Regions from separate parts of the Caproiciproducens sp. LBM24188 genome, predicted to be linked through region 1. Evidence: predicted binding sites of a transcription regulator. Region 1 holds the regulator's gene; the other holds the start of a gene.

The links. Region 1 encodes Rex, which represses fermentation and respiration genes when NADH is low (regulators of the CRP and FNR family bind a similar motif). Its sites were predicted from a motif close to ATTGTTAANNNNTTAACAAT; they were not measured.
Region 2: a site for Rex is predicted at 1,875-1,894, ahead of ACSVDI_RS00010 (phosphoenolpyruvate carboxykinase (GTP)). Genes of this name have one in related genera too.

What each region holds. Positions count from the first base shown of each region.
Region 1 is NZ_CP196862.1:1,564,955-1,568,367, reverse strand. It holds gene ACSVDI_RS07420 (V-type ATP synthase subunit B) at 1-448, shown strand, start outside; gene ACSVDI_RS07415 (V-type ATP synthase subunit D) at 480-1,103, shown strand; gene ACSVDI_RS07410 (redox-sensing transcriptional repressor Rex) at 1,209-1,853, opposite strand; gene ACSVDI_RS07405 (NADP-dependent isocitrate dehydrogenase) at 1,884-3,092, opposite strand; gene ACSVDI_RS07400 (aconitate hydratase) at 3,185-3,413, opposite strand, start outside.
Region 2 is NZ_CP196862.1:607-4,019, forward strand. It holds gene ACSVDI_RS00010 (phosphoenolpyruvate carboxykinase (GTP)) at 12-1,778, opposite strand; gene tsaD (tRNA (adenosine(37)-N6)-threonylcarbamoyltransferase complex transferase subunit TsaD) at 1,969-2,991, opposite strand; gene rimI (ribosomal protein S18-alanine N-acetyltransferase) at 3,374-3,413, opposite strand, start outside.

The DNA.
Region 1 (3,413 bases):
AGTTTATCCGCCGGTTTCTGTGCTTCCTTCCCTGTCGCGTCTGATGAAAGACGGCATTGGCGAAGGCTTTACCCGTGCAGACCACGCCGCTGTTTCCAACCAACTGTTTGCTTCTTACGCAAAGGTAATGGATGCCCGTTCGCTTGCCTCTGTTATCGGTGAAGAGGAACTCTCCCCAACGGATAAGAAATATATTGAGTTCGGCAAACGGTTTGAGGCGCGGTTTGTCAACCAAGGCGCAAACGAGAACCGCTCCATTGACCAGAGCCTTGACCTTGGCTGGCAGCTGCTTGCCACCCTCCCCCGCGAGGAACTGGATCGTGTGGACAGCGAAACACTGGATCGGTATTATGAAAAGGCCAAACAGCAGCTGGAAAGCGGCGAAAAGTCCCAAAATAGCATAGACGCGGAACCGAACGAAAGCACCGAAAGTGATGAGCCGGTTTGATTCCGCTCCGTACCGGAGGAGGTGACCCGCCTTGGGTAATCAGATTGTACCAACCAAAGGCAATCTGCTAGCAACTAAAAAATCGCTTGCCCTGTCCCGCACAGGCTTTGAGCTGTTGGACCGCAAGCGCAATATCTTAATCCGGGAAATGATGGCACTGATCGGCCGGGCTGCAACCATACAGAACCAGATCGACGATACGTATGAGGAAGCTTATGCTGCGCTTCAAAAAGCCAATATCACGCTGGGAATCAGCGCGGAGCTTTCCCTTACGGTTCCGCTGGACAACAACCTGAACGTGGCCTACCGCAGCGTTATGGGCGTGGAAATTCCCATGGTGTCCCTGAAGGAATCCAAAATTCCGATTCCCTTTGGATTGAGGTCAACCAACATTGAGTTGGATAATGCATATAATAAATTTAACGATGTAAAACGCCTGACGGCGGAACTTGCCGAAGTAGAAAACAGTGTTTATCGTCTGGCCGACGCCATTAAAAAGACACAAAAACGCGCCAATGCTTTGCGCAACATCATGATTCCCCGCTTTGAGCAGACCGTGAAAATCATTACGGATGCTCTAGAAGAAAAGGATCGTGAAGAGTTCTCCCGTTTAAAGGTAATTAAACAACAGAAAAGCAATCAAAACAATTCTTAAGAACAAAACCCCGGCGCGTGTACCGGGGTTTTATTTTGTGAAATAATAAAAGAGAGCCGGTTCCGTTTTTTATGCGGAAACCGGCTCTTTTAGAATCAAAGACAGTCAAGAAGCATCTGGCGTATTAGAAATTTTATAGCAAAGTGTCATCAGGCTGTCGCTCAGATGCACATTTTCCACCAGTGCGTCCGGATATTTCATAATAATGTCGTAGTGACTGAAATTCCAGAAATTGCGCACACCGATATTATACAGACGTTCCACCAGTACGGCGGAAGCTTCTCTGGGAACGCACAGTACCGCCATCGAGGGCATATCGGCCTGACAAAACTCTTCCAAACTGGCAATATCCTGCACGGTAAGGCCGTTCACCGTTTTGCCGATTTTCTGCGGCGCGCTGTCGAAAATACCGATTAGATTGAAGCCATCATCTTCAAAAGACATATGCGAAGCGATCGCCTGCCCCAGGTTGCCGGCACCGAGCAGAATCGTTTTGTACCCGTTTGACAAGCCCAGGATATGGGCGATTTCTTCACAGAGCTGGTCCACCATATAACCGTAGCCCTGCTGGCCAAACCCGCCGAAACAGTTTAAATCTTGACGGATTTGCGATGCGGTAAGACCCAGTTTTGCCGAAAGCTCGGTGGATGAAATTCGAACCACGCCTTTGCTTCTCAGGTGTTTTAAAAAACGATAATACCGGGGCAGCCGCCGGATGACAGACATTGAAATATTCTCGCGTTTTGGCACAACGCATTACCTCCGTTTATCCTGCTTAAATTACAGTTTCAAAGCAAGCCTTTTCCCAATTTCCCGAAGAAACGTCTCCGTATCAACCGACTGCTTGTTGGGCAGTGTGGAAAGACTGGCAAGATCGCCGGTCATGACGCCGTCTTCAATGGTCTGCAGGGACGCTTCTTCCAGCATTTGTGCAAAACGCATCAATTCCGGCAGGGCATCAAGCTCTGCGCGCTTTTTCAGTGCGCCGGTCCATGCAAACAAAGTCGCCATCGAATTGGTAGACGTCTTTTCCCCTTTCAGGTGCTTGTAATAGTGGCGCTGCACGGTACCATGCGCCGCTTCATATTCGTACACCCCGTCGGGGGAAACCAGAACGCTGGTCATCATGGCCAGACTTCCGAACGCCGTCGCGACCATATCACTCATAACATCGCCGTCATAGTTTTTGCAGGCCCAAATGAAGCCGCCTTCCGAACGGACAACACGGGCCACAGCGTCGTCAATCAGAGTATAGAAGTAGGTAATTCCTGCTTTTTCAAAGGCCTCTTTGTAATCTTTGTCAAAAATCTCTTGAAAGATATCCTTAAAACGATGGTCGTATTTTTTGGATATCGTATCCTTGGTGGAGAACCAGACATCCTGTTTTGTGTCCAAAGCATAATTAAAGCACGATTTGGCAAAACTTTCAATACTTTTGTCGAGATTGTGCTGCCCCTGAATAATACCGGGAGTCTTAAAATCATGGATCAATGCGCGTTCTTCCGTTCCGTCGGGCCGGGTTACAAGAAGCTCCGCCTTAGAACCGGCCGGAACTGAGAGCTCCACATTGCGGTAAACATCACCATAAGCATGGCGGGCAATGGTAATCGGCTTCTTCCAGTTCGAAATATACGGGGAAATTCCCTTAACCAGAATCGGAGCGCGGAACACCGTACCGTCCAGAATTGCGCGGATGGTTCCATTCGGAGATTTCCACATCTCTTTCAGATTGTATTCCTTAACGCGCGCGGCGTTCGGGGTAATAGTGGCGCATTTGACCGCCACGCCGTATTTTTTCGTGGCATTCGCGGAATCCAAGGTCACCTGATCATTGGTTGCATCGCGGTTTTCCAAACCGAGGTCATAGTATTCCGTTTTCAGGTCGACATAAGGTGTAATCAGAATGTCTTTTATCATCTTCCAGATGACGCGGGTCATTTCATCCCCGTCCATCTCGACCAAGGGTGTTTTCATCTGAATTTTATCCATATTTTAATGACCATCCTTTCCCTGCGAACCGGAAGTCCCGCTGCACCCAGCGTGCGGAACTTCCCCGTCCAGCTGAAAAACTGCACAGGCAGTTAGTTTTGTTCTCTGGTATAATTCAACAGGCCGCCTGCCAAAACCATATTGCGCTGACGGTCGGTCAATACTGCTTTCACTTCAAATTCGGTGCCTTTTGTTTTGTTTTTCACAAGAATCTTTCCGTGGTTCTGAATGGCCTCACGGATATTCGGCAGTTCCAGTTCGTCCATCTGGTCGATGGTATCGTAATCGGCTTCGTTTTCGAAGACCAGCGGAAGAATTCCG
Region 2 (3,413 bases), 1.4 Mb from region 1:
ATTTTGGAATCTTACTGGAGTCTGCTCTTCAAAGCATTGAGCTCGTCGGCCAGTTCCTTCGGGAGCTTGTCGCCGAACTTGGTGTAGAATTCGGCAATGCCGTCGGCTTCTTTCAGCCACTGATCCTTGTTGACTTCGAGGATGCTCTTCAGGGTATCACGATCAAAGTCCTTCAGGCCTTCCAGGTTGATGTCCTCCGGCTTCGGCACATAGCCAATCGGAGTTTCGACCGCGTCAACCTTGCCTTCGCAACGGTTGATGATCCATTCGAGGACACGGAGGTTGTCGCCGAATCCCGGCCAAACGAAGTGACCTTCGTCGTCCACACGGAACCAGTTCACGTTGAAGATCTTCGGAGCCTTGTCGCCGAGCTTTTCGCCCATTTCGATCCAGTGCTTGAAGTAGTCACCCATATGATAGCCGCAGAAAGGCAGCATAGCCATTGGGTCACGGCGTACAACACCGACTGCACCAGCAGCAGCAGCGGTTGTTTCAGAAGCCATGATGGAGCCTACGAACACACCGTTGTTCCAGTCACGGGACTGGTACACCAGCGGAGTGGTCTGAGCACGACGGCCGCCGAAGATAATGGCAGAAATCGGCACGCCCTCGCCCTTGTCGAATTCAGGGCTGATGCACGGGCAGTTCTTAGCAGGCGCGGTGAAGCGGCTGTTCGGATGAGCGCCCTTCTGGTCGGAAGTGGTGCCGTCCCACGGCTCGCCCTTCCAGTTCAAAGCGTGCTTCGGCGGATTCTTGTCGAGGCCTTCCCACCAAACCGTATTGTCGTCCAGGTTCTGGGCAACGTTGGTAAAGATGGTGCCGGATTTTGTGGAAGCAAGAGCATTCGGATTGGAATGTTCGTTGGTTCCCGGTGCAACGCCGAAGAAGCCATTTTCCGGGTTAATGGCATACAGTCTGCCGTCGGCACCCTGGCGCATCCAAGCGATATCGTCGCCAACCGTCCAAATTTTATAGCCCTTCTTGCGGTAGCCTTCCGGCGGAATGAGCATAGCAAGGTTGGTCTTGCCGCATGCAGACGGGAACGCAGCAGCAATATACTTGATTTCGCCCTGCGGATTCTGCAGGCCGAGGATCAGCATGTGCTCAGCCATCCAGCCCTGGGTCTTACCAAGGTAGGAAGCAATACGAAGTGCAAAGCACTTTTTGCCGAGCAGCACGTTTCCACCGTAACCGGAGTTCACGGAAATAATGGTGTTGTCTTCCGGGAAGTGGCAGATGTATCTCTTTTCTGCATCAATGTCGCACTTGCAGTGCAGACCGCGCACCCATTCGTTGCTGTCGCCGAGGGTATCCCATACCTTCTGGCCAACGCGGGCCATGATGCTCATATTCAATACAACGTAAATAGAGTCGGTCAGCTCAACGCCGATTTTGGAAAGCGGGGAACCGATCGGGCCCATGGAGTACGGAATTACATACATGGTGCGGCCTTTGTAGCTTCCACGTGCAATATCGTAAAGCATTTTATATGCTTCTTTGGGGTCTTTCCAGTGGTTCGTCGGGCCTGCGTCTTCTTCCTTGCGGGAGCAGATGAAGGTTCTGTCTTCCACACGGGCAACGTCGTTGACGGCCGTACGGTGCAGGTAGCATCCCGGGAGCTTGTCCTGGTTCAGCTTAATGAGCTCCCCAGTGGAGCAGGCTTCCGCGCGCAGCTGTTCCAGCTGTTCTTCTGTTCCGTCAATCCAGACCAGATTGTCGGGGCAGACAAGCTGTTTCATTTCTTCAATCCAGCTTAGTACTGACTTGTTGTTAGTCATAACCCTTTCTCCTTTCGGCCCAATGGCCTTAACGAAATTTTCTTCACTTTAGATTATAATACAATTTTTGTCAACATTCAATTGAGTTACGAGAAATTTGTTAATTTTTTAGCAAATTATTTTTATAGAAGAATAAAATTTATAATTATTCTCTAATTTTACATATTTATGCATAAATATTCATACTTTTTCATTTGGAACCGTACGACCGCTCTATCGGAAGCTCTGCACAGGCGTTCAAATCAGGCCCTGCTATTGTTCCCGAACAGTATTCATAATATCCCTGAGCACCCACCATGGCAGCGTTGTCCCCGCACAGGGAAAGCAATGGCATGTAAAAGCTCCAGCCGCGCTGGGCGCATTCCTGCTGCAGTCTGCGGCGCAGCAGAGAATTGGCCGAAACACCGCCTGCAATCACCAGTTTGGTGCTGCCGGTTTCCTTCGCGGCACGCACAAAATTTTTGACTAAGCAGTCCACAACCGCCTTGCGGAAAGAAGCGGCGAGATCCGGCACATTCAGCGTCTGCCCCTTCTGTTCCGCATTATGAATGAGATTAATCACCGCAGTTTTCAGACCGGAAAAACTGAAATCGTACGGCGCACCGTCCACGCTGGGGTGCGGAAGCGCAAATGCTTCCGGATTTCCATTTTCTGCAATTTTATCCATTTCCACACCGCCCGGGTACGGCATTCCCATAGCGCGCGCCGCCTTATCAAACGCTTCGCCCGCCGCGTCGTCGCGGGTGCGCCCCAAAACACGAAGATCGGTGTAATCTTTTACTTCAATAATATGGCTGTGCCCGCCGGACACCACCAGACAGAGGAACGGCGGCTCCAGCTCCGGTGAAGTCAGGTAATTTGCCGCGATATGGGAGCGCAGGTGGTGCACCGGAACCAGCGGCTTGCCGCTGGCCACCGCCAGACCCTTGGCAAAGTTTACGCCCACCAGCAGAGCGCCGATCAACCCCGGCGCATAGGTTACAGCGATGGCATCCACGTCCTCCAGCTTCATGCCGGCTTCGTCCAGCGCCTGCTGCGTAACGCCCACCACCGCTTCACAGTGACGGCGCGAGGCAATCTCCGGCACCACGCCGCCGTAAAGTTTATGTTCCTCCACCTGCGAGGCAACCACCGAAGAAAGAATTTTTCGGCCGTCCTCCACCACCGCCGCTGCGGTTTCGTCGCAGGAGCTTTCCAAAGCCAAAATACGCATATTATTTTCCTTTCCCTATTTTATTTTAATTCGTTCAATTAGTATCTATATAAACCGCTTTGATGTTCTCCGCCCATAGATGTCGCAGAGTGTACCTTACGCGAAGTAATTCTTTTTCGCTCCGTCCATGAAAATCATCAAGACATCGGAAGCAAAAGTTCGTTTTTGGGGATACCTTGGAGGGTGCAGGGAGGGATTTATGGAGCCCTCCTTTGGCCTTTCAAATCCCTCCCTGCCCACACTTTGCCTACTTTCGGGCGGAACCGAAAGTAGGGGCCCGCCCGGCCTGAAGGCAAAAGTTCAGACTAAGCAGCCGGCTCTCGGGAAAATATTGGGATTTCTTTCCTTCAAAATTTAAAACAAAAGGGCCATTAATTTTGCACTATCCATTGTTCCCAGATAATGTTTTTGTCATCAGTACC